Filimonas effusa: one gene and its partner. The main gene of each other region encodes a partner of the protein of the gene in region 2 in a complex. Links are inferred from orthologs where the notes say so. Each region holds a gene or a part of one and is shown on either strand. Other genes may lie near its edges.

Region 1 (4,480 bases), on a different replicon or contig from region 2:
CTGAAAGCAGGCGTCATGGCAATATTGAACCCACCATAACCATAAAGCAATACCGGGTTGTTGCCATCAAGAGCCAATCCCTTTTTATAAGTAAGAAATACAGGTACTTTTGCACCGTCTTTAGAAATTACAAATACTTGCTTGGTCTCGTATTGATCAGGATTGAACTTCGCTTCTGCCTTTTTAAACAGGGTAGATTTACCCGTAGCTATATCATAATGGAATATGGTGGTCGGATAATTAAACGAAGTGAAGGAGTAAAAGAACGCCTTGTCTTTCTTTTCTGCACCAAAACCGGCAGCAGTGCCAATACCCGGCAAGTCCACCGCCCTTATAAGTTTTCCCTCATAACTGTACTGATAAACCATGGTTGAGGCATCTTTCAGGTAACTTGTAAATAAAAAGCCACCCCCCGTCGATACATCCTGCAATGCTTCTTTCCTCTCCGCTATCACTGTCTTCCAGTTTGCTTTGGCTGGTTTTAACGGATCTATAAGTACTACCTTGAAATTCGGTGCCCCGTCATTGGTCTTGACCAGCAGTTTTCCATCGATGTTATCAATGACCTCGGGTTCTGTTTCAAAACCGGAAACTAACACTTTAAAGCTTCCATCCGGATCCTGCTTCAGATCTTTGTATAACACCTCGCCTCCACTGGTCCCCTCACTTACCTGGACAATCAAAAAACGCTCATCTTCTGTAAGACCTGCCTGAAAATAACGCAGCGGATGTGCTTTATCTTCAAAAACCAGCACATCGCTCTCCTGCGATGTACCGAGTTTATGATAATAAACCTTCTGAAACTCGTTTGCTTTTACAAGTTTGCTCTTCTCGTCAGGTTTGGGATAACGGCTGTAATAGAAACCCTCCTCCCCCTTCCAGGCAAATCCGCTGAACTTGAGAAATTCTATTTTATCAGATAACAGCTGCTTGCTTTCCGCATCCATTACATAACCTGTTTGCCAGTCGCTGCCAGACTGTGCTACAGTATATACAAGGTGTTTGCCCGATTTGGAGAACCGTACAGCGGAAAGCGCTGCTGTACCATCGGCTGCGAATTTATTCGGGTCAAGAAATACTTCCGGTTCAGCTTTGATATCTCTTTGCCTGTATAATACACTTTGATTCTGGAGGCCGTCATTTTTATAGAAATAAAACCAGCTTCCCTTTAAAAAGGGAGAGCCGTATTTTGGATAGTTCCATAATACCTCTAATCTTTGTTTTACCTGCTCTTTGAAGGGTATTTTTGACAAGTATTCCCTGGTTACAGCATTCTGCTCCTTTACCCATTGAGCGGTAGCCGCACTGTTATCGTCTTCAAGCCAACGATACGGATCGGCAACTGCTGTTCCAAAATAATTATCAGATACCTGACCTTTAGCTGTAGAAGGGTATATTAATTGTGCATTACTGTTTTGCATAAAAAACGAAGAAAGAAGGGCCCAAAATGCATACTTCTTTTGCATAAAGCTGTTTTAAATGATTACAAGATTCGGCAAGTTAAGTAGTCATAACGCTAAATTCATAAGTAATTCATGATTAAATTCATGAATCAATATTGGGCAAATGCTTACTTTTGAATCTTCGGAAACGTTATCGTAGATAATTAACAATAATTTGCCATTCTTTTTGAAAAATTTTTAACCGGACAATAGATCGTTGCACAATGTCAAAAAAAGTAACAAAAATCGGAGTTCTGACATCCGGTGGAGACGCTCCCGGAATGAATGCTGCCATCAGAGCTGTAGTCAGAACAGGAATTTATAACGGCCTGGAAGTATATGGAATTATGAGGGGTTACAATGGGATGATCGAGGATGATATCTTTCATATGGACAATAAGTCTGTAGCAAACATCATCCAACGTGGAGGAACGATCTTAAAAACGGCCCGCAGTAAAGAGTTCATGGAAGCCGCAGGCCGCCAGAAGGCTTATGAAAACCTCAGAAAAAGAGGTATCGATGGCTTGGTGGTAATAGGCGGAGATGGTAGCTTCCGCGGCGCACAACGGTTTAGTAACGAGTTTGATATTCCTTGTATCGGTCTTCCCGGTACCATAGATAAAGATATAGCCGGCACAGACTATACTATAGGTTTTGATACCGCTGTAAATACCGCGGTAGAAGCTATTGATAAGATCAGGGATACCGCTGATGCCCACGATAGGCTGTTCGTTGTAGAGGTAATGGGCCGCGATGCCGGTTATATTGCGCTTCACAGCGGCCTCGCAACAGGCGCTGAAAGCGTATTGATCCCCGAAACGCGTACGGATGTGGAAGACCTTATTTCAGGCTTAACAGAGAAAGAAAAACGCAAAAAGCTGGTAAACCTGGTGGTTGTTGCCGAAGGCGATGAAATGGGTGGCGGCAGCGAAATAGGTAAAATACTGAAGAACCGCCTTCCCAATATGGACATCCGGATTTCAATCCTCGGCCATATCCAACGTGGCGGCGCTCCTTCCTGCCAGGATAGGATCATTGCCAGCAGAATGGGCTATCACGCAGTAGAAAGCCTGCTTTCCGGACGCCATAATGTAATGGTAGGTATTGTTGATGATAAAATGCATTACATACCTTTGGACACAGCCGTTAAGGAAAAACAAGCGTTTACTTCCGACTGGTTAAAGATCATTAAAATATTAGCAAGCTAAAAATCCCCATATAAAAAGTTGATGTATGTCAAAGAATGTAGAAAAATACCTGCACAAAGAAATGGACGCCCAGGCAGGAATAGATCATAGCTTTCACAGGACCAAGATTGTAGCTACAGTAGGTCCCGCATGTGACACATACGAAAAGTTACTCGATCTGGTAAAAGCTGGTGTGAATGTGTTTCGTCTTAACTTTTCTCATGGTACACACGAAGACAAAACAAAAATCATCGAGCATATCCGCAACATTAATAAATCTGAACCATACAATATCTCTATCCTCGGCGATTTACAAGGCCCCAAGCTGCGCGTTGGCGAAATAGAGAACGGAGCACTTGAAATCAAAACCGGCGATATCCTCACTTTCACTTCTAAAGAGAAAGTAGTTGGTACAATGGAAAAGATCTATGTCTCCTATCCTAACCTGCACGAAGACGTAAAAGTTGGCGATAAGATCATGATCGACGATGGCAAACTTGAAGTAGTTGTTATCGAGATCAAAGGAGAAGAAGTAAAAGTAGCAGTTACCTACGGAGGTGCACTCTTACCTAAAAAAGGAGTGAACTTACCCGATACCGCAATTTCTCTGCCTGCCTTAACAGACAAGGATATTGTAGATCTCGAATATATCATTGAACAAAAACTTGATTGGGTAGCTTTATCTTTTGTACGAAAAGCAGAAGATATCGTAGATCTGAAAAAACGTATTGCTCTCAAAGAAAGCCCTATCAAGGTCATCGCCAAGATAGAAATGCCTTCTGCAATGGCCGATATCCGTAACATCGTTCTGGAATCCGATGCGGTAATGGTAGCACGTGGTGACCTCGGTGTTGAATTACCGGTAGAGAAAGTACCAATGGCTCAACGCGATATCATCCGTAAATCTATTCACCGTGGCAAGCCTGTAATCGTGGCTACTCAAATGATGGAAAGCATGATCGACCGCACCAAGCCCAACAGAAGTGAGATCACCGACGTTGCCAATGCGGTTCTTGAAGGAGCTGACGCCGTGATGCTTAGCGCAGAAACTGCAACTGGTAAACACCCCGCTCTGGTAGTTGAAACCATGCGCAAGATCATCATCGAAGTTGAAAAAACAGAATATCGCTATAACAGGGAAGAAGATCTGAAACCTCAGCCTCACTCTCCTTCATTCCTGAGCGACGCACTATGTTACAATGCTTGTAAAATAGCCAAAGACGTAAGCGCTGACGCCCTGATAGGTATGACACAAAGCGGTTATACTGCATTTACATTAAGTGCTTATCGCCCTAAATCACCACTCTACATCTTCACTAAACAACGCAGCCTGGTTAACCAGTTAAGCCTGAGCTGGGGTGTTCGCGCCTTCTACTATGATGAAGAGGAAAGCCTGGATGATATCGTATTCGACCAGATCAATATCCTGAAAGAAAGAGGATTTATCAGCAATGGAGATATTGTGATCAATACCGGTAGTACACCAATTTCATTGCACCTTCCTACCAACGTATTAAAGGTTACGAAAGTTCAATAAACTACTCCTTGAGTAGTGCCTTATAAGCAAAAAGAAAGGCCGCACCCCAAAGGTGCAGCCTTTCTTTTTTATCCCATTTTAAGTCTTTCCGATTCAACTAAAGGGAATACGCAGGTTCAGCTTTATAAAAAAACACTCGATGATCATATCCTTTGATAATTTTGCCGTCCTTGAGGCTTCGCTGTAAGTAACTCCCGCAGCCTGCAGTAATTTATCAATAGTGAGCCTGCCGTCCGCCTGATGCGACATTTCTTCAAGTAACTCGGCCATCCACTCTTTTTTATTACACGATAAGCGTAAAGCCGTATAGCTTT
Region 2 (4,694 bases):
TTTAGCACAACAACAAGCTTTTTCCCTCTTTTATGAAATGCAGTAGCAGTACGTTTTATCAGCTCAAGCTCCGATGGCCTCAAATAATAATTTGAATCAAGGCTGCGGTCTTTTGTCTCCCCCGAATTACGCCCGATGGTAAGTAAGGCAATATCATTCCCCAAAGCGGCGGCAGCAAGCAACGAATCAGACATTGCCAGCTCTAAAGGACGATTCTTATAATCACTCACATAAGGCCGGTATCGCTCTTCCAATTCCTTATTAAGCACATACCCCGCATTCGTCAATCCTTTAGCCAGCGATACCGTATAAGCCCTGTTAACATCACCGCTTCCCATACCTCCTGCGATGATCGCATAACTGGTATTGCCCAGCAACGCTATGCTTTTATATTTATCCGCAAGCGGTAATACGCCTTTCTTATTTTCCAGCAGCACAGCCCCTTCTGCAGCAGCTTCACGCGATATCCTCGCATGCGCTTTCATATCGGGTGCATTATTGTATTTGTACTGAAGAAATGAAGGCGACTGCACTACAATACGAAGTATCCGCTCAACATTACGGTTAAGCACTTGCTCACTGATAGAATCTTTTTTAACCGCCAGCACGATACGGCTTATCTGTGCAGCACTGCCAGGCATGATCATATCATTACCGGCATTCATCTGGTCAGGCAAATTCACAGCCTTTCCGCCCCAGTCGGTCATAACATACCCTTCAAATTTCCACTCATCACGCAGGATCGTAGTAAGCAGGTCTTTTCTTTCCGAAGTATGTACTCCGTCAAGCAGGTTATATGACGACATTACAGTCCATGGCTTAGCCTTCTTTACAGCAATCTCAAATCCCCTGAGATAGATCTCCCTTAGCGTCCTTTCATCCATAACAGCATTGATATCAGAACGGCTGGTCTCTTGGTTATTGGCCACAAAATGTTTTATGGAAGTACCTATGCCATTCGATTGCAAACCGGTGATGATAGCAGCCGCAATATTGCCCGTTATAACAGGATCCTCTGAGTAATATTCAAAATTGCGCCCGCCCAGCGGATTACGATGAATATTAACCCCCGGCGCCAATATAATATCAGCACCAAACTCCTTCACTTCATTACCAAAAGCCTCCCCTACACGTTGCACCAGTTCCGTATTCCAGGTCGAAGCCAGCGTGGTGCCCGAAGGAAACGCCGTGGCAAAATAAAGATGATCATCGTTCTTCCGCTTCACATTCATGCGAACACCCGCAGGCCCGTCAACCAACACCATGGCAGGAATACCAAGCCTTGGAATAGCATTGGTAACACCAGCCCCTCCCGGTATCCGGAAATCAGAACTGCCTATCATCGTACCATCAGTAAGAACAGAAGGTTTGGCATCACGCCCGCCACCTATCACAATAGCAGCCTTTTCCTCAAGTGTCATAGCAGCCACCACCTCCGCAATAGAATTCTTACCAAGCTGCGGCACCACTGTCTGCCCCATTATCCCATTGCATAACAAAACAGCCACCGCAACAGGCACTATAGATAAAATATTACTTTTCATTTTAAATCAGAATATAACTATAAAAGGATGTTCATCCCTATAGGTATATATTCCAACCTCCCACACCCATTCCACCTGGCCATTTAACGATCCCCAAACAAAATCTGCCCATTCATTCAAAAAAAAAGCCGGAGCAAATACTCCGGCTTACAAAAAATATCGAACCCTTACCTTGCCACATTCACCGCACGTTTCTCACGAATAACGGTTACTTTAATCTGGCCGGGATAGGTCATATCAGTTTGAATCTTCTGGGCAATTTCAAAGCTCAGTTTATCACTGTCGGCATCAGTTACTTTATCAGCCTCTACTATCACACGTAACTCACGGCCCGCTTGTATAGCGTATGCCTTTTCAACACCCTGGTAACCTTGCGCCAGCTGCTCCAGGTCTTTAATACGCTGAAGATATTGCTGCATGATCTCCCTTCTCGCACCAGGCCTTGCACCGCTGATAGCATCACAAGCCTGAACTATCGGAGAAATCACATATTGCATTTCCATTTCATCGTGGTGAGCGCCAATAGCATTTACAACAGCAGGATTTTCACCATATTTCTCAGCCAGCTTGGCACCCAGCAATGCGTGGCTCAGTTCAGTTTCCTCATCAGGCACTTTACCTATATCGTGAAGTAAACCCGCTCTTTTCGCCAGCTTGGGATTCATTCCCAGCTCAGCTGCCATGATACCACATAAATTAGCAACCTCACGGCTGTGCATCAGCAGGTTCTGACCATAAGAAGAACGGAAACGCATTTTACCCACCATACGTACCAGCTCTTTATGTAAACCATGAATACCTAATTCAATAACAGTACGCTCACCAATCTCCATCACCTGCTCTTCCAGCTGCTTGCGCGTTTTCTCTACCACCTCTTCAATACGGGCAGGGTGAATACGGCCATCTGCAACAAGACGCTGCAACGACAAACGCGCAATTTCACGACGCAAAGGATCAAAAGAAGAAAGAATAATAGCCTCAGGGGTATCATCTACAATAAGGTCAACACCCGTTGCAGCTTCTATCGCACGAATGTTACGACCCTCACGGCCAATGATCTGACCCTTGATCTCATCACTCTCAAGATTGAAAACAGTAACCGTATTTTCAATGGTCTGCTCCGCAGCAGTACGTTGAATACTTTGAATAATGATCTTCCGCGCTTCCTTATTCGCCTTTTGCTTCGCGTCCTCCACAATCTCCTGCTGTAATACAAGAGCCTGGGTTTGAGCCTCATGCTTCAACCCTTCTATTAATTGAGTCTTGGCTTCATCAGCAGTAAGACCGGAAACTTTTTCTAAACGGCGGATATGCTCCTCCTGGTGTTTCTCCAGTTCGCTGCGCTTTTGGTTTACAACCTCTATCTGGCGGTTCAGATTTTCCTTGATAGCCTCGTTCTCTTTGATTTGCTTATCTAACGAGTTTTCTTTCTGGGTAATAGAAGTTTCCTTTTGCTTCGCGCGGTTCTCTGAGTCAGCTATTTTTTTATTGCGCTCCAGCACCTCTTTTTCATATTCAGCCTTCAGTTGCACAAAACGTTCCTTCGCTTCCAGTTGTTTTTCCTTCTTAATGGTCTCAGCTCTTATCTCAGCTTCCTTTAAAATAGACTGGGCCTGTGTATTCGCATCGTCTATCTGCTTCTGTGTATTCTTGGCGAAAATGAATTTACCTGCTATTATACCTACTACCGCCGCAACTATGCCTACTATAACAATAGTTATTTGATCCATGCTCGTGAAAAATTATTAATGGGTTCAAAATCTTATATCTCTTTCTCACATCTTACTCTCTTTTATCGTTATATTATAAATGGAATAAGCGTAAGCCGCGAAGATAACTAAAGCAAGTCAAATTCAGGAATTGGAAAATAGTCCAAAAATGGGACTTCTTTTTCCCATAAAGGGATTTTATAACGTTTCAAAAAATAAAAAACTACTGAATATCAACATCTTAAAAAAACCTGGGATTATGGCACCAAACTTGGCATAGTCATATTGTCCGTTTTTAATCCGAAGAAAACTGTGAACAAAAAAGAGCCGGCTGCTGAACCGGCTCTTTTATTTTATCCCCCTTATTACAGGTATCCCTCCCTTACAGCATATTCTATTATCTATTCATATCTTTACACATATGTTACTGCCACATAATTAACCTTTCGGCCCGTTTCTTGCCGGTAGCTAAACCACCGGTAAAACACGAAATCTAAATATCAATATAACAATGAACAACTTAAAACACCTGTTCCTTCTTTCCGTTATCGCCTTATGCGCAGCCTGTAACCGCCCCGATCCCAATAAGTTTTTCGACATCACAGTATTAAATTCCAACATCGTATTCGATTTTGGAACCGAACAGTTCGTCAGAAATGTAAAAGGCGCCGCTACTGAATATCCCGGCTCAACCGAAAAGAAAAAAGGAAACGAAGCCCGGCAGGTGATCCAGGCCAAAGCTGATTATATCAAAAAGACAATAGAAAAAATAGAAGCCCTCACCCCGCCGGATGAAGATGCCGACAAGATCAAAGAAAAAGCATTGAAACTCTATCGTTTCGCATTGCCCGTATATGAAAAGGAATACATGCAGTTAGCCCAAAAATGCGACCAGAAAGCCAGCGATCAGGATATAAACACGTTGGCCGGTGATATCGAAACAAAATACGCCGCCGCCTTCGACCAGCTTCACGGCGATCTCTACGAAACAGGAAAAACCTACGCTAAAAAACACAACATGAATGTCAAGTTCCGTTAAAACAACACACCACCATACACACTAACCATATGAAAAACACCACAACTCTTCACTTTCCCTCCATACCGCGCTCAACCATCGCCTCCATCGCCGCCAGCTTTTCACTAATTTCCTGGTAAGCAATAAGTTCGCTCCCAGCCCTCGACTGCTCAGTAGCAAACCATATCAGCGCCATCGCAATATAATCCTGCATATCCTTTCCCGCAAAGTTCGTCTTGAACTCAAGAATCCGGTCATTGATCAGCTTAATGATCTTACGCACCAACTCCTCGTCCTTAGGTTCAATCTTCAAACGGTAACTGCGGTCACCAATCACAATATTTACCGGTATCAGGTCTTCAAGCATGTTAATACAATTAATAGATCACCACGATCAGGCGTTAAGCAGCGCCAGGCATTTAT

What was found. Proteins that work in one complex are often made in the same cells at the same time.
Region 1: rny (region 2) and pfkA share a complex: the UniProt entries of both Bacillus subtilis proteins name them as parts of the possible RNA degradosome complex. The link is inferred for Filimonas effusa from one-to-one orthologs.

Annotation. Positions count from the first base shown.
Region 1 is NZ_SDHZ01000001.1:2,084,661-2,089,140, forward strand. The notes cover bases 894-3,658. They hold pfkA (6-phosphofructokinase), read left to right. Parts: upstream 894-1,666; coding sequence 1,667-2,650; downstream 2,651-3,658. Other genes in these bases: ESB13_RS07780 (prolyl oligopeptidase family serine peptidase), read right to left, coding at 894-1,466; pyk (pyruvate kinase), read left to right, coding at 2,676-3,658. Outside these bases: more of ESB13_RS07780, read right to left, coding at 1-893; more of pyk, read left to right, coding at 3,659-4,166; ESB13_RS07795 (hypothetical protein), read right to left, coding at 4,260-4,480. UniProt on the Bacillus subtilis protein: Catalyzes the phosphorylation of D-fructose 6-phosphate to fructose 1,6-bisphosphate by ATP, the first committing step of glycolysis.
Region 2 is NZ_SDHZ01000002.1:926,626-931,319, forward strand. The notes cover bases 994-3,972. They hold rny (ribonuclease Y), read right to left. Parts: upstream 3,275-3,972; coding sequence 1,712-3,274; downstream 994-1,711. Other genes in these bases: ESB13_RS15005 (glycoside hydrolase family 3 N-terminal domain-containing protein), read right to left, coding at 994-1,544; ESB13_RS15015 (hypothetical protein), read left to right, coding at 3,765-3,972. Outside these bases: more of ESB13_RS15005, read right to left, coding at 1-993; more of ESB13_RS15015, read left to right, coding at 3,973-4,292; ESB13_RS15020 (cell division protein ZapA), read right to left, coding at 4,342-4,638; ESB13_RS15025 (hypothetical protein), read right to left, coding at 4,666-4,694. UniProt on the Bacillus subtilis protein: Endoribonuclease that initiates mRNA decay. Initiates the decay of all SAM-dependent riboswitches, such as yitJ riboswitch. Involved in processing of the gapA operon mRNA, it cleaves between cggR and gapA.